DNA from 3 places in the Viridibacillus sp. FSL H8-0110 genome. Region 1 is predicted to be linked to each of the others. Evidence: predicted binding sites of a transcription regulator. Region 1 holds the regulator's gene; each other region holds the start of a gene.

Evidence for each region. Region 1 encodes LexA, which represses DNA repair genes until DNA is damaged. Its sites were predicted from a motif close to CGAACATATGTTCG; they were not measured.
Region 2: the regulator LexA is predicted to act here: its motif matches at 3,098-3,111, upstream of MHH98_RS07215 (DNA polymerase IV).
Region 3: the regulator LexA is predicted to act here: its motif matches at 2,710-2,723, upstream of MHH98_RS10190 (type IA DNA topoisomerase).

The regions. Positions count from the first base shown of each region.
Region 1 is NZ_JBBOPJ010000001.1:3,213,517-3,224,778, forward strand. It holds gene MHH98_RS16100 (NUDIX domain-containing protein) at 1-42, opposite strand, end outside; gene MHH98_RS16105 (aldo/keto reductase) at 112-1,008, shown strand; gene MHH98_RS16110 (HXXEE domain-containing protein) at 1,105-1,590, opposite strand; gene MHH98_RS16115 (YqkE family protein) at 1,835-2,101, opposite strand; gene MHH98_RS16120 (acetyl-CoA C-acetyltransferase) at 2,116-3,300, opposite strand; gene MHH98_RS16125 (hydroxymethylglutaryl-CoA lyase) at 3,383-4,279, shown strand; gene MHH98_RS16130 (alpha/beta hydrolase) at 4,293-5,243, shown strand; gene MHH98_RS16135 (YneF family protein) at 5,254-5,475, opposite strand; gene sirA (sporulation inhibitor of replication protein SirA) at 5,569-6,003, opposite strand; gene tkt (transketolase) at 6,154-8,154, opposite strand; gene MHH98_RS16150 (DUF896 domain-containing protein) at 8,248-8,484, opposite strand; gene MHH98_RS16155 (YneB family resolvase-like protein) at 8,551-9,207, opposite strand; gene yneA (cell division suppressor protein YneA) at 9,204-9,518, opposite strand; gene lexA (transcriptional repressor LexA) at 9,686-10,306, shown strand; gene MHH98_RS16170 (carboxymuconolactone decarboxylase family protein) at 10,923-11,262, shown strand, end outside.
Region 2 is NZ_JBBOPJ010000001.1:1,459,506-1,470,767, reverse strand. It holds gene MHH98_RS07230 (VOC family protein) at 1-82, shown strand, start outside; gene rnz (ribonuclease Z) at 191-1,135, opposite strand; gene MHH98_RS07220 (hypothetical protein) at 1,363-1,773, opposite strand; gene MHH98_RS07215 (DNA polymerase IV) at 1,799-3,049, opposite strand; gene MHH98_RS07210 (chemotaxis protein CheW) at 3,310-3,795, opposite strand; gene MHH98_RS07205 (M20/M25/M40 family metallo-hydrolase) at 3,824-4,942, opposite strand; gene MHH98_RS07200 (GNAT family N-acetyltransferase) at 5,263-5,772, shown strand; gene MHH98_RS07195 (acyl-CoA carboxylase subunit beta) at 5,978-7,525, opposite strand; gene mce (methylmalonyl-CoA epimerase) at 7,532-7,942, opposite strand; gene prli42 (stressosome-associated protein Prli42) at 8,067-8,159, shown strand; gene MHH98_RS07180 (GNAT family N-acetyltransferase) at 8,520-9,059, opposite strand; gene MHH98_RS07175 (hypothetical protein) at 9,299-9,538, opposite strand; gene MHH98_RS07170 (hypothetical protein) at 9,926-10,162, shown strand; gene MHH98_RS07165 (aromatic acid exporter family protein) at 10,210-11,208, opposite strand.
Region 3 is NZ_JBBOPJ010000001.1:2,023,358-2,034,619, reverse strand. It holds gene MHH98_RS10195 (response regulator transcription factor) at 1-321, opposite strand, end outside; gene MHH98_RS10190 (type IA DNA topoisomerase) at 543-2,672, opposite strand; gene MHH98_RS10185 (sulfite exporter TauE/SafE family protein) at 2,795-3,523, opposite strand; gene MHH98_RS10180 (Ig-like domain-containing protein) at 3,768-6,362, shown strand; gene MHH98_RS10175 (iron-containing alcohol dehydrogenase) at 6,618-7,793, opposite strand; gene MHH98_RS10170 (aldehyde dehydrogenase family protein) at 7,811-9,229, opposite strand; gene MHH98_RS10165 (membrane protein) at 9,248-10,633, opposite strand; gene MHH98_RS10160 (LacI family DNA-binding transcriptional regulator) at 10,805-11,262, opposite strand, start outside.

The DNA of each region.
Region 1 (11,262 bases):
AATTTTTTTAGAACTAGTCGTTTTTTCTTCAAATTTTTTCATGATTATAACCCTCTCCGTTGTGCTTTTGTTATTAATCATTGTACCATTATCATATGAGGAGTGATATTTTTGAAGAGTAGAAAATTAGGTAATAGTGATTTAATTATTTCAGAAATCGGCCTTGGTTGTATGTCTCTACCAACTGATGAAAAAACTGCTAAATGGATAGTAGATTCGGCGGTAGATCATGGTATTACCTATTTTGATACCGCGGATCTATATGATAAGGGCATCAATGAGGAACTTGTCGGTAAGGCACTAAATGGAAAACGACAAGATATTATACTAGCTACTAAAGTGGGCAATGTTTGGGACAAGGACGGAGAAGGATGGCACTGGGACCCTTCAAAGAAAAATATCGAACATCAAGTAAAAGAAAGTTTGCGTCGCTTACAAACAGATTATATTGACTTATACCAACTACACGGTGGAACAATTGGTGACCCTTGGGATGAAATAACCGAAGCATTTGATCAATTAAAAAAAGAAGGTATCATTCGGGCATACGGTATTTCATCAATCCGCCCAAATGTTATTAAGGAATTTTTACCAAAAAGCGATGCAGTATCTGTCATGATGCAATATAGCTTGCTAGACCGCAGACCTGAAGAATGGTTTGATGTGCTAAAAGTTAATAACGCATCTATTGTGACACGTGGCTCTTTAGCAAAAGGTTTACTAACAAATGAATGGTCAGACCGCTTAGCAAAATTAGATGGGTACCAAACTTATAGTCAATATGAACTTCAAGCTACTCTAGAAGAAGTAGCAAACAATACAAAAGATGTACATGCAGCAGCACTTGCTTATGTATTACAATCACCTATTGTAGCATCTGCAGTGATTGGAGCAAGTTCAAAAGAACAATTGGAAGCAACAATTTCAGCTTACAATAATGCAGCACCGATTTATGCTAAAGAACTAGAGAAACTAACAAAAATAGATACGTATAACGCACATCGATAATTTTACTAGAAGGATTCAACATCACGAATCCTTCTTTTTTTACAACAAAATGACACTAACTATATATTTTACTTATTTTTAACAATCCTTATAAACTTATACTATGAATTTTGCAATTAGTAGCGCGATTAGTGCAAATGGGGTCTGTAATATGAAACCAACTAGTAAATACACTCCCACCTGCTTAGGTGTGATTAAATTTTCTAATAATAGCTTTCTAATACTAAATAGACAAAATGGTATTAAGATGGCAACAGCGGTAATGACACCAGGTACATATTTTTTTAAGATTATACTTTGCACAACATGCCCTATTCCATTCGCAAGGAATACACCAGCGACTAATAAGGCAAAGAATTTTATGGGCAGTATTCCGATAAATCGTTTATTATTAGCCGCTTTCACACAGCCAATCACTACGATAATCCATAATAAAATAAATGCGATAATAAATTCCTCAGTAGAAACGGAAAAGGGGAATCTCATAGTGAAATTTTCAATGGTTGCGATTTCCTCCAAATCATGAATTAAAAAAACAAGAGGAAAAATCCATATAAGTAATTTAATTTTAGAAACTTCCATACTTCACCCCTATTATTCTCAAGCTATTTATAAGTTATCAATGTAAAAAAAAAGAATTATTATACTAAACATTTAGTGTGAAATTTCACCATATGTTGGTACAGAATAAAAGGTAGCTCTGAAAGAAATCTTTCAAAACTACCTTCTATAACGCACTACAATGACCTTTTTATATAGTTAAATTATGAAACTTCCATAATTCATTTGTACAATGCCGCTTTAAGCAATCCAACTATGTCTTTTGTTAACTATTAAACTTTGAGCCCTTATCTCCGTACTCATTCAATAACTCTGCAAACGATTTGTTCTTCTCACGTTGTTTACGTTCAAATGCTAACTTTGCCTCGCGTTCATCCTGTGCTGCTTGTTCTTTTGCAACAAGGTCTTTTTTAGCAAGTTTTAGTTTCTCTAACACATCACCATTAAGTTGGTCTTTTAATGTTAGTGCCTCACTTTTTGCGGATTGTTGTTGTGCTGGTTGTTGTCTTTGTTGTTTTTTCTTTTTAGCCATGGTCAATCTCCTTCTTACGTTCTTTTTACGATTGTTGCAACACCTTGCCCTCCACCTATACAGAGTGTAGCAAGACCCGTTTTAACATCTCGCTTCTCCATTTCGTGAAGTAGTGTTACTAGTATTCTAGCACCACTTGCACCAATTGGGTGACCTAAAGCAATTGCACCCCCATTGACATTTAACTTCTCATGGTCAAAATGCAATTCTCGATCAACTGCAATTGACTGAGCTGCGAATGCTTCATTCGCTTCAATCAAGTCAATTTGTCCTAACTCTAGTTGCCCTTTCGTTAAGACTTTTTGCACCGCCCTAACAGGACCACTTCCCATTACAGCTGGATCTACACCTACACATGCGTTTGAAACAACTGTTGCAATTGAATTAATGCCCAACTCATCGGCTTTAGCTTTTGACATTACTACAAGTGCGGCTGCACCGTCATTAATACCAGAAGCATTTCCCGCTGTCACAGATCCTTCTTTTTTAAATGCAGGTCGTAGCTTTCCTAACTTTTCAGCTGAAGTTCCCGGCTTTACATATTCATCTGTATCAAATACGACTGGTTCACCCTTACGTTGAGGAATTTCTACTGCAACAATCTCTTCTTTAAATTTCCCCGCTTCTTTTGCTGTTGTCGCTCTTTCTTGGGAACGAGCTGAGAAGCTGTCTTGCTCTTCACGAGAAATTGCATATTGGTCACATAAATTTTCAGCTGTAATTCCCATATGATAGTCATTAAATGCACACCATAAGCCATCAGTAATCATACTATCAATCACCTTCTGATCGCCCATACGGAAGCCATCACGTGCGTTATTCAATAAATATGGTGCTTGGCTCATATTTTCCATCCCGCCTGCGACAATGATATCTGCATCGCCTGCAATAATGGCTTGTGTTGCTAAATGAACAGCTTTAAGACCTGATCCACAAACTTTATTTATAGTTAAGGCAGGTACCTCTTTTGGAAGTCCTGCAAATATAGCTGCTTGACGAGCTGGATTTTGACCTAGACCAGCTTGTAATACATTACCCATAATCACTTCATCTACTTGTTCAAAAGGCACCCCTACCTTTGACAGCGCTTCTTTTATAACAATTGCACCAAGTTTTGTTGCAGGTACATCCTTTAACGCTCCTTGGAAACTCCCAATTGCTGTACGTACAGCACTTACAATAACAACTTCAGTTGTCATAATTATTCCCCCTTGTTTAAGTACGAATTTATTTGCTAATATGTACATCCCTTCCTTACAATGGAATATAGGAGGGGATGTTATGTTCAGTTTACCAAATAATGCGACAATTATCGAGGTAGGTCCAAGAGATGGATTACAAAATGAAAAAAACTTAATTGAGACTAATGAGAAACTCAAATTCATTAAATGCTTGCAAGATGCCGGCATTACAGAAATGGAGTTAACTTCTTTTGTCTCACCTAAATGGGTGCCACAAATGGCTGATGCAGAAAATATTGTTAAGAACACTGCTAAAGTAGGTAGACAATTTGTCTTAGCACCGAATGCTACAGGTGTGGAGCGTGCGATGGAGAACGGTGCAGATGCCATTGCCGTTTTTGTTGGTGTTAGTCATACATTTAATAAAAAAAATATTAATAAAAATACTGACGAAGCCATGGATAGTTTAGCACCTGTCGTGGCAAAACTGAAAGAGCAAGGAAAATTTGTACGCGCATGTATTTCAACAGCTTTTTATTGTCCATATGAAGGGAAAATTGAAGTTAAAGACACAATTTCTTTATGTAAAGTATTTGCGAGTTGGGGTGTGGATGAGCTAAGTGTTGCAGATACTATTGGCATGGCTAATCCGGTAGAAAGTTATACCCTATTTAAGCTTTTGAAAGAAGAATTACCTAACTTACTTTTGACTGCCCATTTTCACGATACGCGAAAAATGGCTCTAGCAAATATATATGCTGCATTACAAGCTGGTGTGGACCGATTTGATACATCAGCGGGTGGTCTTGGAGGTTGTCCTTTTGCAAAAGGTGCTACAGGAAATGTTGCAACAGAAGATGTTGTACATATGCTAGAAAGTATAGGAGTTCACACAGGGATTGATGTCGAAAAAATTTGCGAAGCAGCAAAAATTGTCGAACCTTTAATATCCGGAACAATTGATAGTGGTCAATTCCGGCTCTTTAAGCAAAAGTAGAGGAGTGATGATCATGAAAAAACGTGTGCTTTGGATTTTCGGGCTTATTTCGGGTACACTTGGCGCCATTACAGCCATTCTCGGATACTTGTTTTCAAGTCGAATTATGTATATGAAGAACAAAGATGCAGCCTTCATATTACAACGAGAAAAGGAAGCAAAGCGTTTTGACGAAGTTTGGTTTGAGCATGTAAATAAGGAAGAGATGTGGGTTGATTCCCCGAATGGCTATTCAATTAAAGCCATCCACTTCCAGCCTTTGCAAACAAATAATACGATTATTATTTGCCATGGTGTTACGGAAAATAAAATTAATTCCGTAAAATACGCTCGTCTTTTCGAGCGCTTAGGCTTTAACTCAGTCGTTTATGATCATCGTAGACATGGTGACTCTGGTGGCAAAACTACAAGTTACGGACATTACGAAAAATATGATTTACAAGCAGTTATGAAAACTTTAAAGCAGAAGCTAGGTGGTGAAGGTATAATTGGTGTACAAGGAGAATCTATGGGCGCTGCTACTACATTATTATACGCAGGTACATTAGAAGACAAAGCCGACTTCTACATTTCCGATTGCGCCTTTTCCGATTTTTCAGAGCAATTATACTACTTAATGATGAAACAAACACCACTACGTAACAGCATAGCAATTAAACTTGCTGGTATCTTCTTAAGGATGCGTGATGGATACTCTTTAAAGAGCATTTCACCTAAAGAGGCTGTAACTAAAATTGAAAAGCCAGTACTGTTTATTCATAGCCTTCCAGATGACTTCATCTTACCTGAAATGACAATTGAAATGTATAGCTTAAAGCCTGGCCCTAAAAAGTTAAAGCTTTTTGATGTAGGTCCTCATGCACAATCCTTTAATATGAACCCTGAAGCCTATGAAATGTTGGTCGCAGACTTTTTAAAAGAGTTTGTCTTTAAAGACAAAGACAAAAAAATAGCACTCAATTGAGTGCTATTTTTTATTTACCGCTTAATTTATTCATTGAGTTCATCATTTGTTTGATTTGTTTTTCAGACGGTTTACGTCCCATTTGAGACATCATTACTCGTAGCATCTGTTCGTTAATAGGTGGGTTGTCTTTTAAGTATTTCATCATATATTGACGGGCAACAAAGAAACCGATAGCTACTCCTGCTATTAATGCCACGATAACAAGTATAATCCATAACGTAGTATTCACTGGTTTTCCTCCTCCAAGTTTCTTATGCGAGAAAACTATCTCCAACAAGGATTATACAATAAAAAACCACTACATACTACTGTTTGACAAGATTTATCGTCTTTCGTGAGAATGGAATTTAAGTGGTTTTAACCAACCACATTCCATTTCATCTTTATTAAATCCGATAAAGCAATCACTTAATTTTGACAATGTTGCAAATAAGTCTAACTCTAGCATGCGTGACCCAACACAGACAACAGCTATGTAATAAGGAAAAATATCAATTTGGATTTCCCCTTTAAATTCATTCATCAAAAAGATTTGGTGATCCTTCGTTTGAATGCCTGAAAAGCTATTACCTAATTGTTGTTGAATGATTAGTTCAATTTCCATCATATCCAAAGGCTCACATAAATAGGAGATCTCTTGCGTCGGATGTATTGCATGCTCATACGAATTTGAGGATTGAATTAAATCGAATAGTAAACGTTCTCTACCATAAACAAAAGCCTGATGTTTCTTTTTCACATGAAAGATTGAGTACATTCGCAAGATTACCACTCCTCTCTTGTAAACAGTATAGCAAAGATTGCAAGAACATTTTGTCAATTGACGTCCGATTTAAAGCACTTTATTTGTCAAAAAAGAAAAAGTAGAGGAAAAAACCCTCTACTTTTCAATATTATCGCTATTTTTTTAAGCAAATAATGCTTTTACTTTTGAAACAACATTTTCTACAGTGAAGCCATATTCTTTCATAACAATTTCACCTGGCGCACTTGCACCAAATTTATCAATTGCTAGAACATCACCTTCGAAGCCAGTATATTTATGCCAGCCGAATGATGAACCCATTTCAATTGCTAAACGTTTTGTAATTGTTTTTGGTAATACCGCTTCTTTATATGCTGCATCTTGAGCTTCAAAACGATCGAATGATGGCATAGAAACAACCGATACATCGATACCTTCAGCTGCTAGTTGCTTTTGAGCTTCTATAGCAAGGCTAACTTCTGAGCCAGTTGCTAAAATTAGTGCATCCGCTACTTCTTTAGTTGCTTTTGAAACAACATAAGCGCCTTTTGAAACACCTTCAGCTGCAAGTGAAGCTGAGTGTTCAGACACTGGTAAGTTTTGACGAGAAAGTACTAATACTGTTGGTTGGTTTTTAGACGATACGGCTAATTTCCAAGCTTCAGCAGATTCGTTTGCATCAGCAGGACGAATAACAGAAAGATTTGGCATAGAACGTAATGCAGCTAAATGTTCAACAGGTTCATGCGTTGGACCATCTTCACCAACAGCGATACTGTCATGCGTAAATACATACGTTACAGGTAGTCCCATTAATGCAGATAGACGAATTGCTGGACGTACATAGTCACTGAAGACGAAGAATGTACCACCAAAGACGTTTACTCCTCCATGAAGTGCCATTCCATTTAGAGCTGCACCCATAGCAAATTCACGAACACCGAACCAAATGTTACGACCTTCTGGAGTTTCTGCTGTGAAATCGCCAGCATCTTTCATGTATGTTTTATTTGATCCAGCTAAATCCGCACTTCCTCCGAAGAATGAAGGTGTGTTTTTTGCAAGTGCATTGATTACTTCACCAGAAGACGAACGTGTAGCAATAGATTTACCTGATTCATAAACAGGTACTGCAGATGCGAAATTTTCAGGAAGTTCCCCATTCATCGCATTTACAAACTGTTCTGCAAGATCAGGATATGCTTTTTTGTATGCTTCAAATTGTTCATTCCATGTAGCTTCTGCAAGTGTTCCTTGAACTTCAGCTGCTTGTTTGAATGTCGCATATACCTCTTCTGGTACATGGAATGGATCATGAGGCCATGAGTAGTGTTCTTTAGTAAGTTTCACTTCATCAGCACCTAGTGGCGAACCGTGTGAGTCAGCTTTACCTGATTTATTTGGTGAACCGTAGCCAATAACTGTTTTTACTTCAATAATAGTAGGTTGGCCTTTATGTGCTTTGGCTTGTTCAATAGCCGTATTTATTGCTTCAATATCATTACCATCAGCTACATGAATGTAGTTCCAGTTATATGATCCAAAACGTTTTTGAATATTTTCAGAGAATGATTTATTTAAATCGCCATCTAACGAAATGTCATTGCTATCATATAGCACTATCAGTTTTTCAAGTTGTAAGTGACCAGCTAAAGAAATTGCCTCAGCAGCAACACCTTCCATCAAATCTCCATCACCACAAAGTGCAAATGTATAATGATCTACTACTTCATGTACCGGCTTGTTATAAACGCCTGCAAGGTGACTTTCCGCCATTGCCATACCGACAGCCATTGCAATACCTTGGCCTAGTGGTCCAGTTGTTGCTTCAACTCCAGCTGTATGACCATATTCTGGGTGACCAGGTGTTTTTGAATCCCATTGACGGAAACTTTTGATTTCTTCCATTGGTAAATCATATCCACCTAAGTGTAATAGGCTATACAAAAGCATAGAGCCATGACCTGCTGATAAAATAAAGCGATCGCGGTTAAACCATTTAGGGTTTGAAGGATTGTGACGAAGTTGTTTTGTCCAAAGAGTATAAGCCATTGGAGCAGCCCCCATCGGTAATCCTGGGTGACCTGAATTAGCTTTTTCAATAGCATCAATTGACAAAGTTCGAATAGTGTTAATTGCAAGCTGATCTGCTTGTTGAGTCATTTTAATAGACATCCTTTCTTAAGCTAAATAGTGTACTATTATATTTTAGTCAACATTCTTATATAAAACAATGTTTTCTCTATAAATATGTGTTTAATTTAATCGATTATTCTTATTTTGTTTTTGACGTAACTTTTCAGGCGTTACTTCATTTCCCTCCGGGTCGAAAACACGGACATTTTCAATCGTCTCACGCATCGAAGATCGGAATGTGTCTAAATACTCTTTACGAAGTGTTGTTTGTTCTTTTGCTTCTTCTACAGTTAAACCTTGTGACTTTGATTTTTTCGAAAGTTCACTTATACGTTGTAATTTTTCTTTTGATAACATTTATTTCTCACCTTTCATACAGACCTTAATACAAAGGTATGCAAAAAAGACCGCAAGCGCAAGCTTTTAGTCTTTATTTTTCTCCTTTAATTCCATAAATCTTCGATGAATTGTCGCTTTACTAACTTGAAAGCCCAATCCTCTCAAAGTATCTGTAATTTCTTCAAATGTCATACCTTTTTGTCTAAGTTGAATAATTTGTTCAATCGGGACATCTATGCGATCTCGTCCCTCAGGATTCCCTCGATCTTTTAAATTCTTTTCTGGTCTATATCCGTTCTGTACAGCTCGTCTCATCCCTCTACGGATTTTCGCATTATGTAATTTACGTTGATACTCTTCAACTATCGCTAGTATTTCTAGCAACATAGCATCCATCTCATTTAGCCGGACGTGACCTGCATCACTTAATGTAAAAATATCTGTATTCGTTTTTTGCAGTAAATGAAGTACCGCCATTCGGCCATTTCCACGCCCTAAGCGCGTCTCATCTTGAACAAATAGTGCCGGTTGTTCATATTCCTTCACACACTCAAGTAGATCAAGTAAACCTTCCCGATCAATATCATATCCGCTATGTCGATCTGAAAAGACTTGTGCAACTTCATATCCTTTACTCGTTGCAAATTCCCTTAACTCAATCTCTTGCCTTTCAAGCGAAGTATCTTGTGTATCTTTTTCGGTACTTACACGGCAATAGAGTATTGCTATTTTTTGTTTCATTTTTTATCACTCGCCACTTCTACTCCTATATTTGGAACTTTTATATTATCATGTTCCGGAACTATTAGAGTATGCCCCGCATAAATAGTATCGTCAATTAAATTATTTTCATTTTTAACCTTAGCTATCCATTCATGATCAGCCATTTTACCTTTATATCTATCTGCAAGAGAAATTAAAGTATCTCCATCATGAACTTTAATTTCTTTATATGATGTATTCCCACTATTTGCAACCACTAAAACTGTTGTAAACATTACGCAAAATCCAAAAAGCAATGTAATGTATTGATTTTTTTTGAACCAACTCACACTTATTCTCCCCTTTTTTCGAATACCTGTTCGGAATGTATGTTCTCAATATAAACCGAACGTTTGTTTTTGTCAACGGTTTTTTCGAACTTATGTTTGCATTGTTTGTTCGCTAATGCTATACTATTAATAACTTTTACATAGTATGAGATAAAGAGGTGATTGGATTGAAAAAAGTATCGAAAAGACAAGAAGATATATTGTCTTTCATCAAAGAGGAAGTTCGCACTAAAGGATACCCACCTTCCGTCCGTGAAATTGGTGAAGCAGTTGGTCTTGCATCAAGTTCTACAGTCCACGGACATCTTGCTAGACTTGAGAGCAAAGGACTGATTCGACGAGATCCAACGAAACCTCGTGCAATCGAAATTTTAGATCAACAAGATTCTACAATCGCAAAACAAGGTGTTGTACATGTACCACTAGTTGGTAAAGTTACTGCAGGCCTTCCTATTACTGCAATTGAGAATATCGAAGAATACTTCCCTATCCCAGATTCTTATGGAACAACTGAAGATCAAATTTTCATGCTTGAAATTATGGGTGAATCTATGATCGAAGCTGGTATATTAGATGGAGACTATGTAATCGTGAAACAACAAGCAACCGCGAGTAATGGCGAAATTGTTGTAGCGATGACAGAGGACAATGAAGCAACTGTAAAACGATTTTTTAAAGAGGAAACTTATTTCCGCTTACAGCCAGAAAACTCTTCTATGGAACCAATTATTGTAGATCGAGTTTCCATTTTAGGAAAAGTAGTTGGTTTGTATCGTAACGTTTTATAAATGACAATAATATCAGATTGCAATAATCAATGAATTTTTTGATTCTTGCAATCTTTTTTTATATACATAAACATAATATATTATTTGTATAATCGCACATTCCATCTAACGAAATACCTTTATTTCACATTCCATCTTAGCTAAGTATAAGTTTGGAATTTATCTTCTTGGGTCGGTCGGTCTGTTTTTTTATTCTTTTAGGTTAAAGGTTAAGTGAGAGGAAGTATGGTAGGTGCGGTTTAAAGATGCCCCCTATTATCCCCTCATAAATGCAGGCTTCGGATGACAACGTATTACAAAAAAGTATCCAATAAGTTCCAAAACTTTATTTTTAGCTCGATTTATAATGTGGTGGAACCGTGCTTACAGGACCAATGCCATTCTCTACGAATTTCTTCGACTTCGATGGTCGGCTGCATCTTGTACGTAGTTCCATGTCATCTCACCACAGTAACCGTTTTGTTGATTGATTATTGATTGATCTCGTACTTTTGCCAGAAGGCTTATTACATTTTAAATTCCAATTAATTTGAATACTATACAATCTAATTAATAGTACAAATATTCGTATAAAGTTATAATTGACGTATCTTAAAAATCAAAGGAGTTTTGTCTTATGAGTCAAAGAGTTCCCTATTATACTGTTGCACCTGATGGTTTGAAAATCATGATGGATATGGAGAAGTACACCAAAAAGTCTACTATTAATCGAACTACTAGAGAACTTATCAAAATTAGAGTTTCACAAATTAACGGTTGTGCTTTTTGTATAGATACTCATACTTCCGATGCTCGTAAGATGGGTGAAACGGAACAACGAATTTATTGTTTAAATGCTTGGAATGAATGTACTTTTTATACACTTGAAGAAAAAGTTGCTCTAGAACTATCTGAACATATTACTTTAATCCCTACTAAAAGAGTTCCTGAAGATCTGTATAAGCGAGTTCGTGAAC
Region 2 (11,262 bases), 1.8 Mb from region 1:
AAACGGCTATTACTGGGAAGTTGCTTACGGAGAGAACTGGGAGTTCGATGAGAATGATATGTTAATAATTACTGAAGGTTAACATGAGAATTTGATAAAACTGTGTATGAATTTAACAGCTTGGTTGTTACTCTATATTCATTGTAAAAAAGCTATCCAAAATTAAATGGATAGCTTTTTCTCAATTCTATTACTGACTAAAAGGAGCTAACTTTTCTTGATGCCACTCATATTCCTCGAAATCGGCTACGATATAGGCATTTTCAAACACTTCATGTACTTCTTGTAACATGTTTTTTATATCTTGAGGGAAAAATCTTGCGCTTAAATGATTTAGCAATAAATTTTTTGCTCCTGCTTTAATAGCTATGTTTGCTGCATCCATATTTGTGGAGTGACCGTAATTGGCAGCTAGTGCTTCCGTTGCATGATCAAATGTTGATTCATGCACGACAATATCCGCATTTTCACTAAGTAAAATAGCATTTTCACACGAGCGTGTGTCTCCTAAAATCGAAACGATAAAGCCATCTTTAGGTGGATCTGTGACGTCACTACTTTTCACTATTCGACCATCTTCTAAAGTAATGTCATAGCCATTTTTCAATTGACCCAATAGTGAGCCCTTAGGAACTCCCAATGCTATAGCTTTTTCAATTTGCAATGTTCCTGGTAGAGGCTTTTGTTCAATCCGGTAGCCAAAGCAAGATATGACATGCTGTAATGGTTTTGCTGTAACGACAAAATCATCATCTTCAAAGACCACGCCTTCAGTAACCTCAACAAATTCAATAGGATAATTAAGATGGGTTTGTGACAGCTGTAAGGTTAATTCTACCCAATTCTTTAATCCTGCTGGTCCATAGATGGTAAGTAGTTCTTCTCCCCCTTGGAAAGAGCGAGAACTAAGTAAGCCAGGGAGCCCAAATATATGATCTCCGTGTAAATGAGTGATAAATATTTTCTCTAATTTTCTTGGCTTTAATGTTGTATGTAAAATTTGATGCTGCGTCGCTTCACCACAATCAAACAGCCAAAATGTACCACGTTCTTCTAATAATTTAACGGCTAGTGCACTTGTATTCCGTGTTTTTGACGGCATTCCAGCACCTGTACCTAAAAATTGTATATGCAAATGAAGTCCTCCTTACGAAATATACAATGATCAACATATGAAGAATCCTCATAATGATTCCTTGCTATTTATGCTTCGGTATTGCTAATGTCTTTTAACTAGTATAACAAAAAAAGATGCTCATCAATCACCAAATGGACATTGATACACACCTTTAATATGCAATACATACTCTTTAGTTAGGTTTATGATTGTTACTATTATTTCTAATGAGAGCTAAATTTAATTTATTTTACTTCAATTAAAAAAGAAGTTATTTCTTTTATCTTTGAGGTTTTTCCGGCACTTGTGAAATTATAGATATCACAGAAAGCATAACGCTTCTTACTTTCTAAAATTATAATGCCATTAATAGAACCAGTACTCCCATGCGTAATAATGTTATTAATATGTAACTCTGTTGCTCTGTCTTTCTCCTTTTTTGACAATATTTCAACAACATGATTATTGCCTTGGATCTGCTTATTACCAACGATATCCCAACATACATCATCCTTCAAATGCTCAAGAATGAAACTTTGATCATTTTTTGCAATAGCAATAGTAAGTTCTTGAAGTAACTTCTTTTTAGGTGCATTTCCGCAATCGTAAGGGCAGACTACTTTTAGACTTCCATACTCTTCATTTAACTTATTCATAATGCTCCCCCTAAAGATTTTTTTATTAATCCTTATGATCTTCCAAAAAGTCTTTGCTAAAACTCGTTTGTGATTCATAATTGGGCTTTTTCTTTTCTTTCATACCTTTTGAGATGATTTCTTTACCGAATTTCTTTTGGAGCTGCTCCACTACTTGGATAATTGGTTCCTCTTTGGCATGTTGTTCATAGTTGAAAATAGATAACTGCTCTGCTGTTTCCTTGCGGTCAATCACATTACTCACCGTCACGCCGAGTAATCGAACAGGTTCACCATGCCAATGTTTTCGAGTCAAATCAACGGCTATTTCAAGAATATCTGATTTTTTATAAATAGCATTGGAAAAGGTTTTGCTACGACTTGAGTTATGCCAATCTGCATCTCGAATTTGAATGGATAACGTATGGCCTGCTAAATTTTTAGCTGAAAGACGTTTTGCCACTCTTTCACAAAGACCATCGATTGTTTTACGAACTTCATCCCATTCGACTAAATCGATTGGCAAAGTTGTAGAATTACCTACGCTCTTGGTATCATAAATCGAATTTGGATCGACTTCCCTGTTATCAATACCATTTGCTCTGTCTTTTAACCTTGCACCATTTTTTCCTAAGTTACTTTTTAAAAAGGCTTCAGAGGCTTGTGCTAGATCACCAATTGTGTTGATTTTTAGTTCGTTTAGTTTTTTTGCTGTACTCTCACCCACGCCATGCATTTCAATAACTGGTAATGACCATAAAATATTTGATAGTTCACGTTTTCTTAAAACGGTAATACCCATAGGCTTTTTCATGTCAGAAGCTGTTTTAGCTAAAAACTTATTGGGTGCAATTCCAATAGATGATGGCAAATCCAGTTCATTTAAAATCCGTTTTTGAATGCTTTCTGCGAGCTCTATCGCTTCTCTTCCATTTACAAGTTCCGTAACATCAATATAACCTTCATCGATTGATACGGGCTCTACAAGTTCGGTATATGTTCGAAGTATGTCAAATATCGCTTTTGAAGCAATACGATAGCGTTCAAAATTCGGTGGCAACAAAATGAGCTCAGGACATTTTCGCTTTGCTTCCCACACAGCCATCGTCGTATAAACCCCTTTTGCACGCGCTTCATACGAACAAGTGACGAGAATGCCACGTCGCTCCTTCGGGTTACCCGCAATGGCTATTGCTTTACCTTTAAGTGTTGGATCATGTGATTGCTCTACAGAGGCATAGAAACAGTTCATATCGATATGAAAAATTATTCTCCCTTTTTGTTTCAGCTCTGCCATCACACATCTCTCCTGCTTCTTTTATTATGAATATTATAGCAAAAATAACGAACAGATGTTGGTATTTTTGTTCTTATAAGATCTAGTGATACCTTCTAACTTCTTCCTTTTCGCATATTAATAGCTTCACGCCATTTCATTTAATGGTACTGCCCCTTCGCCGCAATCCTAAGTTAATTTCTAATTCGATCACAAGACTTTAAAACCACATAAAAAAGCATCCTCAGTCTTTGACTAAGGATACCTTATTTACTAACGAACTAGGCTTTGGCTGCTCTTTCGTCTTCTTTTAATTTTTGCATATAGGCTTTGAGTTCTTTAATACCTTCAAGCGAGTCAACCAGTACTGTAGGCGAAACGATTGTAATCATTCGTTCTTCTAGATTGGCAACTGCTGTGAAATATTTTGTTTTGGAATAATTCACTAGACCTATTTGTTGCAAATGTTCAGCTGGAATATCGAGAATTTCTTTTGCTTCGACAACGAGTAGACCAAATAGGAAATCACCTGTTTGTAAAACAACTATTCGCACTTGATCTCCCGTTGCTTGACCTCTGTATAAGATTTGCTCGAAATCTAATATCGGCATTAGTTCTCCGCGCATTCTCATTAAACCCGTTACATAGCTTGGTAAGTGTGGAATGGGATTAACATGTTCCATTTTCTCGATCGATACGACGTGATCGATAGGAACCGCATATTCTTCTTGACCACAACGGAAAACGACTACTTTACTACTAGACATTGGCTTCTACCTCTTCTTGTAATATGTGTTATTTAACTTCAGCTGCGCATTTTACAATTTCCACTAATAAGTCCGCAAGTTTTTCTAATTCTTCAACTGGGATACGTTCTTTTGTCGTGTGGATGTCTTCATAACCGACAGCAAGATTGACTGTAGGAATGCCAAATCCAGCGATCACATTTGCATCACTACCCCCACCACTTGTCAAAATTTCTGGTGTACGACCAATTTTACGAACTGCTTCTTGAGCCACTTTCACAACTAAATCTTCCTCAGTGAAACGAAAACCTGGGTACATGCGCTTAATAGTTACTTCGGCTTTACCACCCATTTTTTCAGCAGTTTGTTCGAAAACTTCTTTCATATGGACAGTTTGTGCCTCTAATTTCGCTTCATTAATTGAACGGGCTTCAGCTAAAATATGCACTTCATCACAAACGATATTCGTTGCTTGTCCACCTTCAAAGCGACCAATGTTTGCTGTTGTTTCAGCATCTAAACGACCTAATTTCATCGCTGCAATTGATTTTGCTGCAACTGTAATAGCTGAAATTCCTTTCTCAGGTGCAACACCAGCGTGAGCTGTTTTACCATAGATAACAGCTTCTACTTTCGCTTGGAAAGGTGCTGCAGTTACGATGCCACCTACTTTACAGTCACTATCAACGGCGAAGCCATATTTAGCAAAGATTTTAGATGGGTCTAGCTTTTTCGCTCCTGCTAAACCACTCTCTTCGCCAGCAGTAATAATGTACTGAATATCACCATGAGTAATATTTTGTTCTTTTAAGCGTTTTGGTAACTCAAGAAGAGCTGCTATTCCAGCTTTATCATCCGCTCCTAAAATCGTAGTACCATCAGAATGGATATAGCCATCTTCTTTGAGGATTGGTTTAATTCCTTTACCAGGTACTACAGTGTCCATATGTGATGTAAAGTAAATTGGTTGTGCATCTACAGTCCCGCGTAGGGTACAGATTAAGTTACCTGAAGCATGGCCATTACGGCTTGCCGCATCATCTTCTTCAACTTCAAAGCCTAATGCTTCTAATTTAGTTTTTAATACAGGTGAAATTTTCTCTTCATGGAATGTTTCAGAATCAATTTGTACGAGTTCCAAAAATTCTTCTACGATACGACTTGTCATTATGAAAGAACCCCTTTATTAACTAGATTTTACTATCTTCTTATTCCCTTATTTTAGCATAGAATTTAAGTGAACTCCTGTAATTTACTTAGGCATTCTCTAATTTCTAATTTAGTTTGATAGATTAAATGTAGCGACTTTGTATTAATATTGGCCTCTACACATATTTTTCTTCATGCGCAGCGATATTAATTGTATATTCAAACTATTAATATGAAGGATTTTTATTGATGTGAGGAGAATTTACTTAAAGTAAAAATGGATAATTTAAATTTTCAATTTCCTTTAATTGTCATTTTCACTATTTGAAAGGAGCACTCATGGATATTAGATTGTTAGAATCATCAGATGCAAAAAGTTATTGGGTTTTGAGATTAGAAGCATTAAAAAATAACCCAGAAGCATTTTCTTCAAGCTATGAAGAAGCTATTAAAAGAGAATTCCCTGTTGAAACTGTGTTGAAAAATTTATCGACCGAAGGAACTTTCACATTTGGGGCTTTCAATGATCAAGAACTAATAGGTGTTGTAACTTTGGTTCAAGAATTCACTTCAAAACTTCATCATAGAGCTAATATTTTTGCCATGTATGTAAGTCCTAAATTTCGTAGATTAAGCGTTGGTAAAGCACTCCTATTAACGGCAATCAATCATGCAAAGTCAATTGAAGCAATAGAAAAAATTAATCTAGAAGTGATAACAACTAATGATAGAGCGAAAAATCTCTATATTAAAATGGGTTTCAAAACATATGGACTCGAAGAACGCGCACTTAAAATCAATAATGATTATTATGATTCAGAGTATATGGTGCTGTTCCTTAAAAAATAATGTTTAACTACAACTGATTAATTACCAAATTTATGTCTGGTCATAAAAGCACCTCCTATTGTTAGTTTTAACTAACGATGGGAGGTGCTTTTCATAAATGTTGGTCTTGACTGTTTTTCTTGCTTGTCTTGTATTAATAAGCGCTTTGGGCTAACAGGATGTTAGTCATGCAACCGTTGCGACAGGACGTCGGACATCCTCAACATTAAAGAGGAATATTCCCATGTTTCTTAGCTGGTCTTGTTTCTTTTTTCGTTTTCATCATATCAAGAGCTTGGATAAGTTTGATACGTGTTTCACGTGGGTCGATTACATCGTCTACTAAGCCATGAGATGCTGCTACATATGGATTTGCGAATTTTTCGCGGTATTCTTCAATTTTCGCTGCACGTGTTGCCTCTGGATCATCGCTGTTATCAATTTCGCGAGCGAAGATAATGTTCGCTGCTCCATTTGGTCCCATAACGGCAATTTCAGCGTTTGGCCAAGCGTATACCATATCAGCACCAATTGCTTTAGAATTAAGTGCTACGTATGCACCACCGTATGCTTTACGAAGGATTACTGTAATTTTCGGTACAGTTGCTTCTGAGTATGCATATAAGATTTTCGCGCCGTGACGGATAATCCCACCATGCTCTTGTTTAATGCCCGGGAAGAAGCCAGTAACGTCTTCAAATGTGATGATTGGAATATTGAATGAGTCACAGAAACGGATGAAGCGAGATGCTTTATCTGATGAGTCAATATCCAGTCCACCAGCCATTACTTTTGGTTGGTTACATACTAGACCTACTACGTCCCCTTTAATACGCGCAAGCCCCACTACGACATTTTTCGCAAATTCTTTATGTACTTCCATAAAAGAACTTGGATCAACGATTTCTTCAATAACTTTGCGAATATCGTATGGACGCGTTGCTTCTACTGGAACTAATTCAATAATATTTTCTAAATAATCGTCATTATCTTGTGGTTCAATACTTGGTGGTTTTTGTTCATTATTTTGAGGTAGGTAAGCAAGTAAATCACGTACTTGTTGTAATACCTCTTCTTCAGATGGCCCGCGGAAGTGTGCAGCTCCACTGATTGAGTTATGAACTTTTGAGCCACCTAAATCTTCAGAAGAAATTTTCTCCCCTGTTACTGTTTCGATTACTTTTGGTCCTGTGATGAACATTTGGCTTGTCTTATCTACCATGAATACGAAGTCAGTAATTGCTGGTGAATATACTGCTCCTCCTGCACAAGGTCCCATAATAACTGAGATTTGTGGAATCACACCAGAATAGATTGAGTTTCGGTAGAATATATGACCATATCCATCAAGAGATACAACACCCTCTTGGATACGAGCACCACCAGAATCGTTTAAGCCAACGAAAGGCGTACCGTTTTTAGCCGCTAAATCCATAACATTCGCAATTTTCATTGCATGCATTTCCCCAAGTGCACCGCCGAAAACTGTAAAGTCTTGTGAGAACAGGTAGATTGGACGACCGTTTACTTTACCGTAACCTGTAACAACGCCGTCTCCAGGTCCTTCTTTTGTATCCATACCAAAGTCTGTAGTTCGATGTTTTACGAAAGGATTAATCTCAACGAAAGTACCTTCGTCTACTAGTAAGTTAATACGTTCACGTGCAGTTAATTTACCTTTTTCATGTTGTTTTACGATGCGGTCATCACCGCCACCTAATTCAATTTCACGTTTTCTATCATATAACTCATTGATTTTATCGAACATATCCATAGATGATTACTCCCCCGACTCACTTTTATCGTATAACTCGTAAAGCACTCCATTAGATGACTTTGGATGAATAAAGGCCATTTTTGAGCCACCAGCGCCTGGACGTGGTTCATCTGATAGTAGGCGAACACCTTGTTCGCGAAGGTCTGCCATCTTCCCTTCAATACCCTTTACCCCTAGAGCAACGTGATGAATACCTTCTCCTCTTTTTTCAATAAACTTAAAGATAGCGCTTTCTTCACTCATCGGTTCAAGCAATTCAATATGTGTATTCCCCGCATCTATAAATGCTACACGAACTTGCTCAGTCACTACTTCTTCTATTTTTAACAAAGGTAAGCCCAACACATCTGTGTAATATGTAATTTGTTCATCAAGATTACGTACTGCAATACCGATGTGGTCAACGTTCTCCACTTCTCCCCAACTCCTTCTTTGTTGTATAACACAATTGTACATAATTTATAATAAAAACTCTAGCACTTGTGTAATTTTTCAAATTTGATAGAATATTTGTAGGAAAAGAAGGAGCGAACGAGAAATGAGTAATAAGAAATTTCAAAAAATTGTTGTATATGCAATGATTGCTATTATGGTTATTTCTACATTAGCTTTCGGCTTAGCAATGTTATAATCTACTTTGCGCGTCTGAAATTTACTATTGTAATCTACAACCATACAAACTAAAAAAACAGCGTTATACCAGGTTAAACCGGTGTACGCTGTTTTTTTATATACGAACCTTAAAAATCTAACTTTCATATCTTTACTATTATATCAATATAACATTCGAGAGATGTGGGGCACTCATCACTTTTTAGGGGACTACTAAATATACAGAGACTTATCTCTATTATAATTTTAGTAATCGCATGCCCATGCCGTACCTAGCCATACGCACTTCGGCCCAAAAATAAAGTTGTTTAAATTTCAGAGAAAGAATATTTAAAATTAAGATCACTTTCACAAAGACACACAACTTCTAAAAAAAAGATTATTTTAATGGCAAATTTTCATAATCTTTTCTGAGTATAGCCATGATAACTTCATCCGAGTAAGTCCCGTTATAATATAAAGATTCACGTAAAACACCCTCTTTTACAAATCCAACTTTTTCATATACTCTTATTCCTCGCAGATTATGACTGAATACCTCTAGTTGCAAACGATTCAATTTCAATTCTTCAAAAACAAAGCGCAATACAATTATTATAGCTTCAGTCCCATATCCTTTTCCAGTTAATTCAATAGAACTCATTGATATTCTAAAACCTGCTTTATTATTTTCTTCATCAATTTCAAAGATAGATAATTCGCCGATCATTTGGTCATTATTTTTTAAACAGATGGCAAAATCATAACGTGATGAATCATTATTTACATTATTTATATGAGCTTTAATCTGATTTAACGTAAAGTTAGGTTTTGTACCTGTCATATAACGTATTTCTTCATCTGTTGTATTTTCTAGCATTATTGGTGCGTCTGATACCTGAAGATTTCTTAAATAAATTCTTTCATTTTCTAAATACATCTTACCTTCCTCCTAATAACTGCCCTTTTCTTAACTATACAAATATTCATATATCATTTTGTATATTATACTTAATAATAGAAAAAGATGGTATAAAGTTATATTCAAACCATTTTTTAAACAACTTTTTTATTTTACTCACTGACAAACGAACGTCATCCTTTAAGGGGTTTTGGTCGCCTAGGCATTCGTTTGTGTTAGAGAAAAAAAGCCACACCGGTTAGATGTGACTTTGTTAATTAAAATATCTCTTTTTCAATCTCTGTAATTTCTTGTTGTAGTTTAATCTTTACTTCTCTTACCTTTTCTAATTCAATTAATTGTTTATTATCGATTAACTCTAATTCTGCCTTAGCTAGGTCTATTAATTCGCGAGACTTCTTAGTATGCTCATCTAATAATTCTTTGTTTATATTTTTCCCCATAAGCACCCAACTTTTTTCGATTATTATAGCACGAATGGGAATATCTATAGTCATTACATATAGCTTATTTTTAGACTGGTTTATTAATAGTAATCTGATTAGCAGTATTACTAATCTATCAACTTCCACTCATTCAAACGAACTATATCGATAACCCTAAACAATCGTATTTGGTCCGAATCATTCGCTTGCCTCAACGTAATTTAAAAATATATAGAGTCCATAGTGAATTTTCTAACCTGTGATATATTCCTAATTTCCGAAGTAAAAGTCTAGGAATTTATCTTCTACGGTCGGTCTGTTTTTTCATTCTTATAGGTTAAATGAGAGGAAGAATGGTAGGCGTGGTTTAAAGATGCACCTCGTGCTCTCTTCATGTATATCTCATCTTTATATAAATAAAAAGGAGCACCAATTATACGCAGTTAATGCGTAAATTCAGTGCTCCGAGTTGTTCTCGTAAGAGGTTACTCATTTATATTTATTTTAACACACTTAAATTTCATTGTTTTTGGATTCGTCGCAACGCTTAGATGGAATTGGTGTGGAACTGATGTAGTGACTGTTGCAAATCAACTAGGTGAATCATCCGAAATGGTCTTAAAAGTATATACTCATGCTTCTGATGAAAACAAAAATGTATCACTTGAAGTATTCAAAGATGCACTTCAAATTTGATACATTTTCATTTTTCGTAAAAAAAGGGGTACTTTTTGAGGGACTAGTCAGTTTTCAGCATTTGATTTCTTTTTAAAATGCTTACGTGACGGGCTTAGTCCTTTAAAATCTCGCTTTTTAGCAAGGTAGAGATCCATTTCCTCGATGAATTGATATAAGGACGCCATCGCAACGAAAGCTTCATGAGTTGTTGGTAATGGTAATTTTGCAAACTCTGCTTTCACTACCCCCAACTTTTCCCTATATTTATTAGCTGTATTTCCTGAATTAATATTTTGTGACATATCCGCTAGAAAATCCGCTACAAGTTCAGCTTGATCTACAATGACCGGAAGATCTGTGATTTTAGGTAACACACGTTCAATTATTTCTAATTGTTGTTCACGGATATCAAAATACATATAGTATAAATTTTCTCGTCTAGTTAAGTGATTTTCAACATCCTGAAAGGCTAAAGATTTTGCTCGGTTTAACACTTCAACAGCTTCTACTAGTTCTTTACCATCCCAACTGGTGTCACCATTGCGTAAATACTTCTCTATCTCAACAAATATTGCAGTATAAAGCTCTTCAATTCGTATGCGATATTTCTCTAGTCTGTGTTTTATATCTGGCATATAAATATTCAATGCTAAACCTGTTCCGAATCCAATTAACATTAATGATAATTCATTCATTAAAAGTCCAGTTGTAAAATTCCCTGTATGAAAAATGTGTAAAATTATAACGACACTGGAGACAAAAGCGGGGGTTATCTTCAACATTACTAAAACCGGCAAGAATACCAGTATCATACAGCCTAGTACAATCGGATGATATGCGACACCTTCAAAAAATAGAAATGCCATCATCATGCCAATAATGCTCGCTAAAACACGTGTATAAACTTCATGGAGTGACTTTCTTTTCGTAGTTTGAATACTTAAAATCGTTAAAATGCCTGCAGAGGTAAAAAAATCTAAGCCGAAGTATTCTGCTAATCCAATTGAAATCGCTGCACCTATTGCCGTTTTCAGCGTACGATAGCCTATTGAAAATCCCTTCACTGAATAACCTCCTTGTCATTTTAAGCGATAAAAAGGCCATCTCTAGTCAAATAT
Region 3 (11,262 bases), 1.2 Mb from region 1:
CGGAGTGAAAGGTTTCGTCATATAATCATCTGCTCCTATTACTAGTCCTGTCACCTTATCGAAATCAGACGTTTTCGCACTCAAGAAAATGATAGGCATATGATATTGCCCTCGAATTTGACGCGTAACTTCATAACCGTCCATTTTTGGCATCATAATATCTAAAATCACCAAATCAATTTGTTGAGATTCGATAACACGAATAACTTCTTCTCCATCAGCTACTTTAACGACATTGTAGCCTTCTTTTTCTAAATGTATCCCAACTAAATCAGCAATTTCTGCTTCATCGTCAGCTACCAAAATTGATACTCGCTTCATTTTAATACACCCCTATATCATTTCAATTCCATACTACTTACACTCTAAAAATTTCTTCATTATATCTTTTCACACGCTCTATTTTAATATCTTTCACGCTGAACTGTAGCTTTCTTAAAGGAGTATCGAACTTTAATTAAATGGAACTTTAAGGGATTCCCTCATAAAACCCCAGCACACAAACCAACAATATAATAACTACTACAAGTTACTTTTTAGTACTAAAACTCAAACACAATCTTACCTTCAACTAGCTTCAACTTCGCACTAAACATTGAACCTTTCTTCGATTTAAAGCCTTTCATTTCCTTTGTCACACCGTCTTGACAAAGGTCTGACACCTGCTTAGGTGATAGTTTTTTACCTGCAACTGTTTTAGATAAAGTAAACTTACAGCCTGCTTTATAATTCGAGCAGCCATAAAAACTTTTACGAGATAACATCTGTCCTTTTTTACAAATTGGGCAAAGTCCAAGTGGTTCATTGGAAGCACTACCCTCAGCGGCTGCTTGAATATCCGTTTTCTCTACCATTTTTGGAGTTACTTCTATTAAATGATTTAAAAACTTGCAGACATTTTGGATGAAAGCTTCTTTTGAACCTGTACCATTACCAATTTTCCGCAAATAAGTCTCCCATTTCGCGGTCATTGTAGGACTTGATAATAGTGACCCTTCAATCGTCTGGCATAATACGCGTCCTTTATCTGTTATTGAAACGATATTTTTTGTCACGTCTATATAACCATGGCGTTTTATCGTCTCAATAATACCTGAACGTGTTGCTTCAGTACCGAGCCCTTCCACTTCCTTCAAAATATCGCTAGCGCTCTCATCATCCACGAGCTTTCCACAGGTTTTCATCATTTGCACAAGCTGTCCTTCCGAATAAGGCTTTGGAGGCTGGGTTGTCCCTTCATGAATAGCAACTTTTGACTCTACTACCTCATTCACACTTACTCGAGGTAATAATGGTTCTTCATCCTTTTTCTTTGTCGGTTCACTCCCACTCCATAGTGTTTTAAATCCTGGATCTAGCTCCACTTTGCCAACTGTTTTAAAATCGACTGCCTTCACATTCGTCATGATCGTCGTTTCTTCATATACATGATCTCTATGGAACATCGCCAATGCACTCTTCACTATTTCAAAGTAAATATTTCGTTCCATTGGCGATAAGCCTTGTACTTTTGCAGCCGTAGGAATTGTTTTTGTTGGGATGATGGCATAGTGCTCTTCCACTTGTGCATTATCTACATAACGCTTTTGAGGACGTCCATTTGCAATCTCAAATGGTTTATCAACGATTTTCTGATAATCCGCTACTCTGTCAACCAGATAACTAAATTCGGCTTCAGTTATATACTGACAATCTGATCTTGGATAAGAGACTAGCTTTTTCTCATACAAACCTTGTACAACATCCAACACTTTTGCTGGACTGTATTTCCATATTTTATTGGCTTTAGCTTGTAATGTAGAAAGAGCATGTAACTTCGGAGGTTTAACGTGCTTTCGCGCTTTTTTAACATCTTGAATCACACCCGGCAGAATTTCACCTTCAGCAATACAAGCTTGATGCAGTATTTGCTCGACTTCCTCTCGCTTATCCTTCTTAATAGCCGCTTTCCCTTTATACGGCCCTTTTTCAGCTAAAAATTCAGCAGTTAGTTCATAGAAATTAGTCGGTTTAAAATGTTCGATTTCTTGTTGTCTTTGATAAATCATATAAACTGTTGGCGATTGCACACGACCAATCGACATCGTTTCATTTAGACCCTTTGCCTTCAGCAGCATCGTGTATAAGCGGCTTGCATTCATCCCAACGAGCCAATCACTGATTTGACGTGCCTGCGCTTCATGATACAACAGTAGATCCTTATCATTATTTCGCAAATTGGCGAACCCTTTGCGTATCTCATCTACCTCAAGTGAATTTATCCAAAGTCGCTGAACTGGCTTCTGACGCACACCTGTTTGACGATAGATAGAATAAAAAATATTAGATCCTTCTCTGTCCACATCGCATGCGTTAATAAGCACATGTGCTTCTTTAAACAACCGCTTTACCTCTTGAAACTGATCCCACTTGCCTTTCGCCACTCGGAATTCGTAGTTATCCGGTATCATTGGCAATTGTGCCAGAGACCAGCGCTTCCATTCTGGCTTGTAATCTGCGGGTTGTTTTAATTCAACTAAATGCCCTATCCCCCAAGTAATCGTCGCTCCTTCTGGAAACGTCTGATTTGGGGCAAGTTCTATGTAATGTTTTGTTTTCTTTGCTACTTGAAAAGCATCTGCATAAGCTTTCGCCTGCGATGGTTTTTCAGCTAAAATCACTGTAAGTCCCATACTAACACCTCTATTTATATCCTTACTCGTATCATACCGAAAATTTGTTCGGTTGGCTATTGGAGAACATGAAAAACGTTTCAAAAGTGGGATGACTTTTGAAACGTTCGGAATAGAGTTTACTATACTAAAGAACTTAAACTTTCAATTAATAGAAAAAGTCCTGTACATATCAAAAGAATATAAGTAAATATTCTAAAGATCCGTTGGTTTATCCATTTGAAAATAATTTGCCCTATAAACAAACCGATAAATACGATGGGAATCGCATATAGACTTGATTGCCATATGAGTTTGCTAGTTCCAGTAAAGATGATTTGAGTTATTAGACTGATAAAATATATAAAGAGATAAAAGGCTAATGTCGTTGCTCTTAGCTTTCCTTTTTCAGTATCTGTTCCTGTAAAGTAAAGCAATAATGGCGGTCCAGGCATACCTATACTTGTAGTCAAAACTCCTGAAATACCCCCTACTATGTAATCCCTAATTGGTGTTGCTTTCACTTTGAAATTGCATATCAATAATAAGGTCAATAGTAAAAGGAGTATGCTAACCCCTAATTTTAAAGCATTTATATTCATCGACATAAAGATGAATATACCTATTGGTACACCAACTATACTTCCTAAAATAATTCTTTTTAATAGAAACATATCAATGTCATGACGTATTTTCAAAATTAACGCTACAGAGATAATTAAAGATAAAATAATATTAATTTGTATAGCTTCTTGCGGTTGAAATAACATTAACAAGAACGGCGTCGCCATTATAGAAAAACCAAAACCAGTGCTTGATTGTAAAATAGAAGCCACTAGAATAATACATATAAAGATGAATACAGTCCCCAAAACAACCCTCCTATATAAATATACACTTACTAGTATTTTATCATTTTATGACGGATATTTATTAAACTGCATCTTAATTAGTCCTCAAACTTAAGCATTACAAGTTTCCTTCTAAAATACTACTCTCCATAACAAATGTTTAGATTTCTGAAATTTTTAATAAAATGATAAAAAATTGATAATTTATAAGTAAATCTACTTATTAAATGTTATAATTTTCAAAGTGAACTGGAGGAGATATTATTTGAAATTTTTTAATAAAATTATTCTAATATCATTTTTAGGGTTATTATGTATATTTACGTTTTCTCTAAATAATGAAGCGAAAGCAGCTGAAAAAGTAACAAAGCTTAATTTTACGCCCTTTGATACAGAACTAGATAAAGATCACGATATTCTTTACATGACAGATTTGGGGAGTAAAACAATTTATGCACACTATTATAAAACTGGGCAAATAAAGTCGCTGAAGCTCCCTTATGCAGCGGAACGTTTGACATTGAGAAACGAAAAGCTTTATGTCACACAACTAAAACAAAATCATACACACTCGACAGAAAGCCCAGAAATCGGAGCCATTGCCGTAGTAAAGACAACGAACTTTACAATCGAAGATGTTATAGATATTGAAACTGATCCATATGATATTGCCGTGGATAAAGATAACTATTTATACATAACACCAGGTTCAGGGCAACATAATAACATTCTCGTATATAATTTAGCTACAAAACAGCGTGTGGAAAATAAAAAAAACTCATCTATATATGAACAATCGACTGTTGTCTACAATGAAGAATTATCGAAACTTTATACAATTTCTAATAGTAGCTCACCCACCGATATTAAAACGAAAGAAATAAATCATGGGATTATTACAGCAAGCTATGACTCACCTGATCATGGGGATTATGCAATAGATCAAACATCAAGTTTATCACCCGATGGATTAAGATTATATAATTTAGGAACGGCGTATAGTTTAACATCCGTAGAATCTGGTGATATGAGTTTTAAATTTGATTTTGGTGAATGGTATAACGACTTTGCCTTTAATGACAAATTCACATTTGCGGCAAGCACTGACTCAGGTGTTGATGTTTATTCTTATGAAACAAATGAATTCTTATATACACTCTACGGCACACAATTAGCGAAAGAAGTATTTGTAGATGATGGATTGCTAACTATCACAGAAGATGCAAAGGCTAAATATTCCGTTCGTTTTAATGAGTCATTGCAATCTAATGCACTAACACTCGTGAAATCTACATATGAAGCAACAAATCGCTATAACAGTCATTATGTTGAAAATTTTCAAGATGGTGTTAAATATATACCATTAGACAGTACTTTTAAGATTTATTTCAACCATAATATTTCCAACTCTAATACAGACAAATTTACTCTAACTGATTCCAATGGAGAAGTACCAATCAATGTTAAGATTAAAAAGAATGTAGTAACAATTCAACCAAAAGAATTACAATATTTCACAGATTATACTTTGAATATTGCTAATGGTGCAGTAGTAGGTTATCTAGGTGCGACACAAGACAATGCCATAAACTACCATTTCACTACACTAGCACAACCAGCCTCAGATTTGTCCCTATCTGTGAACGACGATGGTGCTCCTACTAAATATATTTTCACTGCGAATGCAGCAAAAGGTAGTGACGTTGAATATCAATTTTCTGTTGCGACAACAGGTTCCTATACAATTCACCAACCATTTAGTACTACTCGTAGCTTCGTGTTAAAACCGACACGTTCAGGTAGTTATTCCATAAGAGTAGAAGCACGTAGTAAAAACTCTGGAAATTTATCCGATACAGGTCTGTTAAAGGAGATAAGAGTTGTTGATTATGAAATGCCAAAACTCGCTACCATTACGAAAAACTATGATAAAAATCTAAACACCGTTACTATCAATATTCAAGCTACTGATAATACTGGTATTCGATCGATTACATTACCGAATGGAACAGTTGTAAATAAGGCCTATGCAACATTTACGTTAAATAAAAACGGGAGCCATTTGGTAGAAATAGAAGATATATTCGGCAATGTACGGACAGAAGATATTTTTGTCGACGATATTGATTTTTCATCACCAAAACTAAACGTAAAACCAAGCACAACAAAACCAACTAAAAAGAATGTCACATTGACAATTAATGCAACTGATAATGTAGGTATTAAAAAACTTACATTACCAGATGGGTCAATATTACAATCTAGTAATGCCACTTTTACTGCTACAAAAAATGGCACGTACAAAGTCATTGCAGAAGATTATGCAGGCTTAAAAGAGACCTATAAATTTACCGTTTCTAATATTTACAAACAAGCACCGAAAACTCCAGTAGTTCATACTCTTGGAGATGCGGATGTAATGATTTCTGGTAAAGCAGAGCCATATGTAGATTTCGTCTTAAAAATACCTGGTAAAAAAGCAATGGTAACATGGACTTCCGATGATGGTACATTCCAATTTTACATCCCTCGACAAAAAGCAGGTGCGAAAGTAACTTTTTATGCTAAAAACCCACTTGGGGAAACAAGTAAAAAGAAAACGATTATTGTAAAGGATACGACCCCACCCCCAGTATCAAATATATCGATTACATCGGCATCTGTTATGAATGTAAAATCTGAAAGCAGTGCAACAGTTTACATTTATAACGGCAAAAAGTTAGTGAAGAAAACAACAGCGAAAAAATCAGGCTATGTACGTGTACAAATACCTCGCCAAAAAGTAGGCACTACATTATCGATCTATGCAAAAGATAAAGTAGGTAATAAAAGTAAAGTAAAGAAATTTACAATAAAATAAGGCACAGAAAAAAGGGAAGCAATATATATTGCTTCCTTTTTTTGAGGCTATTTATGATGTTTATTCATTGTTCAGAAATGTGATAGAGATACGGCTTACAAATTCCATAATCAACAAAGCTATTTCTAACAACTCACATTTCCACAATAAAACTACTCGATAAATCCCTTATCCATATATCGGTAATATACTTCATTTTTTATTCGTGTTACGATCTGTTGCTCATCTAGCAGCTGTACATCCTTCTATATAAAACTATTTTTCTACAATAACACCATTATATGCTGATTTATAAATCGCATAGATGTCTTCTTTTAACAATGGTAGTGGACTTCTAGCTAGAATACGTTTTTGTTCAATCGCATCATTTGTAAGTCCTTCTAAAGCATCTTCCGTAATATTAAAGCCTTTTAAAGTAGATGGAATATTAACGTCTTCTACAAGTCGTTTTAACTCAATCACACATTTATAAGATGCTTCTGTTTGTGAAAGGTTTGTAGCGCTAAAGCCCATTGCTTCATATATATCTTTCATACGTTTTTCACAGCTTTGACGAATATAGCCCATTACATATGGAAGAAGTACGGCATTTGAGTCACCATGAGCAATATGGAATTGACCTCCGATTGGATAAGCTAATGCATGTACGCCTGCTACGCCTGCATTAAAGAAGGCAAGTCCTGCTAAGTAGCTACCATAACTCATATCTGAACGAGCTTGTTTATCCGTACCATTTTTTACAGCTGTACGAATAGAATTACTTATTAAACGAATTGCTTGTAGTGCTAATGCATCTGAAACTGGACTAGCAAATTTTGAAATATATGCTTCAACTGCATGTGTAAGTGCATCGACACCCGTTGCAGCAGTAATTTTTGGAGGTAAAGAAATTGTTAATGCAGGGTCTACAATGGCCACATCAGCAAGTAAATAATCATGTGCAATAACATCTTTTGTTGTTTCTAATGATAGCACTGAAATATTCGTAATTTCAGAGCCAGTACCTGATGTAGTTGGCACAAGAATGGTTGGAATACCTTTTGATTGAATTTCCTTCGTCCCAGTTAAATTTAAATAGTCTTCAACTTTACCTTCATGAGTAGCTAACACACCTGCAATTTTTGTTAAATCTAATGCACTACCCCCTCCAAGACCAATAACTAAATCGAATTGATGCTCTCTCGTATATGCAACAACTTTTTCACCAATTGCTAAAGGTGGTTCAGGTACAACTTCAGTGTAAATATCAACCTCCAAACCTGCTTTTTCAAGTGGTACAACTATATTATTTGTTAACCCTAGTTCTTCTAAGAATGGATCTGTTACTAGTAGAATTTTTTGTGCATTAAATCGTTTAACTTCTTCTTCTAAATGTTCTAATGAGCCCCAACCAGTATAGCTAATTGGTGCAAAAGTAATTTTTTCAGACATTGCAATCGCTCCCCTTTTTATTGATTCCAGACAACAAGTTTTGTTTCGGTCATTTCATGAATGGCGTATTTCAACCCTTCTTTACCAGTGCCACTTTCTTTGACACCACCATAAGGCATTTGGTCAATACGGTAAGTAGGAATATCGTTGATCATAACTCCACCAACTTCTAATTCTTTCGAAGCTTTAAATGCTGTCTTAATATCGCTCGTGAAAATGCCCGCTTGCAAACCGTAGTTTGAGTTGTTAATTGCTTGAATGCCTTCTTCAACGGAAGAAATTCTGTTCACAATAACTACAGGTGCAAAAACTTCTTGGCATGAAAGCTTTGCATCTTCTGCTACATTTCCCAAAATGGTTGGCATGAAAACATCATTTTCAACTTTACCACCGATTAATACTGAAGCACCTGCTTCCACTGCTTCATTTACCCAGTCAGTTGCACGTTGTTGTTCCTTTTCATGAATCATTGCAGAAACATCAGTTGTTAAATCTAATGGATTACCTATGACTAACTCTTTTGTTTCCTCAACAAATTTAGAAAGGAATTCTTCCGCAAGCTCATCCATTACATAAATACGTTGTAGTGAAATACATACTTGACCTTGATTTGAAAAAGCGCCACTCACGCATTTTGAAACGATTTCATCAATATTGACATTCTTATCAATAATAAGGCCTGCGTTTGAGCCTAATTCTAATGCCACTTTCTTTAAACCTGCTTTATTGCGAATTCCAATGCCTACAGCCGGGCTACCCGTAAAGGTAATCATGCTAACTTTATCGCTTTCCACTAATGCGTCACCAACTGTTTTACCCCCACCAGTTACTACATTAAACGCACCTTTTGGTAAAGCTGTTTGATCGATTAATTTCGCTAAAAACAATGCTGAAAGAGGTGTTTGTGATGCTGGTTTCAAAACAATTGTATTACCAGCAGCAATAGCTGGTCCTACCTTATGCGCTACTAGATTTTGTGGAAAGTTAAATGGTGTAATAGCACCAACTACTCCAATTGGCTGCTCAATTGTGTATCCTAAACGGTTCCCACCATTTTTGGCAGCATCCATTGGAATCATTTCGCCAGTAAGACGTTTTGCTTCTTCAGCAGCAAATTTATAGGTTTCAATCGTGCGATCAATTTCGCCCAATGCAAATTTCAACGGTTTTGCTGCTTCAATAGATATAATTTCAGCCGCTTCTTCTCTATTTTCGATAAATAATCTCGTAATATCTTCAAGAATAGCTGCTCTTTCATAAGCAGTTAGTTTGGCCATTTCCACTCTAGCTTCGTAAGCAATATTGATAGCTTCCTCAACTTCAATTCTAGTAGCCTGTGGAATTTTTGCAATAATCTCTTTTGTATGTGGTGATGCTAATTCTGCGTATTGTACTGATTTTTTCCATTCACCGTTCACATAATAACTTTTTTCCATAAAGCAAAATCTCCCTTTTTAAGCGATTTCTTTATTTTCTTCACTATCTTTAACAAAAGTATTATCAACTTCTCCTTTGAAGAAATCTTTCCCGTAAATTAGTAAGCATAGAAGAATTCCTACTGCAAAGCCCCAAGTTGCGCCTTTAATACAAAGCACTGCACCTATAACACCTGCAACACCTAAATCACGTTGACTTCTCGCTTCTAGAACACCTACTTTAACACTTACAAAGCCTTGAATTAACATCGTTAACGCTAAGGCAACACCAAGAATCGGTTGTACAAGACTTACAATTGGTAGTAATAATAAGCCTGTATTTGTACCCCAACGGAATGAACCAATACCTCCGAAGAACGAGTCCATCGCTTTTCGGCCTTTTTTGAATCGTTCTACAGTGACAACTTGCATCGCTGCCCACATCGGTCCACACATCGATACGTCTGGTCCAAGAATACTCATTGCAGAGTTACGGATACCGAAAATCCAGTGAGCACGGTTCGCATTGTAATCAATTTTCTCATCAGGTCTAGCTACTTGTGCTTCATCAATTAATGCTTTAGCTTGTAAAATTTCACCGAATAATACGATGTATGCTGCGATTACAGTTGGAATAGCCATTAAGAATGTTTTTAAAGGTGGTAGCCCAATTCCGAACACTGTATATTCATTCCAAAGTGTTATAAAATCTGGTTTTGAAAAGCCCCATTCAATTGCTGGCCAATGTGCTTCTCCAAAGATTGGCGCAACGATTACTGCCAATAAAATAACTGGAAGTACACCTAATTTACCAATGATGCGTAATATGCCGTTTTTGTTTTGTAACTTCGCAAATTGTTTCGAGAATAATAAGTAAAATCCGATCCCAACAGCGATTGTGATTGTCCATGGGAACGTATCAAATTTACCGCCTACTTGGAATACTGAAATAATTGCAGCAAAGCCAGCACCTAAAATGATGCCTGATTTCATTGCTGGAGGGATTAATCGAACAACTTTTGTGGCAAGCCCTGTTGCTCCGAGCAGTAACGACAGTATCCCGAGTGTCATCTGGAAGGCTATGAGGGCATGTATTCGATCTTGTCCCTCTGCAAACTCTTGTACATACAACACAAGTAACGGAATAGCAGGTGTAATCCATCCTGGTACTACTGGGTCCCCTAAAAGATGATGTAGTAAATAAAATACTCCGTTTGCCATAACAATTGCTAACGCAACTTCAAAAGGCATCCCCAATACTTCTGTCATTAACGGTATTGCTGAAAGATCAACCGCACACATTAATAACCCTTGCACATAATCCGGCCATTCAAATTTGTAGTGAATGAACGGCATTCTAATTTTGAATGGTCCAGCTGGTATATACGGTGATTCTTCTCCATACGCACGTTTTTTCCATAGCATGAATCATTTCTCCCCTTTGTGTTGTTTATGTAACCCCTTACATGTTGAACGAAATAAAAAATCCAACACATTTCAAAATACAAATAGCTCAAATGAATACGTAACCATTTCACATCAAAAATAAAAGCTAACCAAAATGGTTACGTATTCATTTTATAAAATAGAAAAGATTCAATCTTTTCTTTTAGCTGTTGTATTTCTTAAAAAGACTTTAACAGATTCAGTTATTTGTATGCAAGTACTTTTTTCTAGCTCGATCATCTCAATAAGCTTTTCAATGGCCAGACGTCCTAAGTTATTTTCTGTAATACTCCCAACCGTTGTCAATTGCATAGCTCCATGGTTACTCAAATCCACATTATCAATTCCAATTATACTAATATCTTCCGGTATTTTTAATCCAGAGCTTAAGGCATTATTCATTAAATTAAATGCTACTGAGTCTGCCCCACTACAAATGGCGGTTGGTTTTTCTTTACATTTCTGCAATGTTTCAAACGCTTTTTGAATATCATTTTTAGTTGAATCTGTATGGAAAATATATAAGGGATTCTCAATAATTCGATATTTTTTCAATGCTTTTTTGTATCCTTCAAAACGATTTTTAAATGTACTCACCGTTAAAGGAC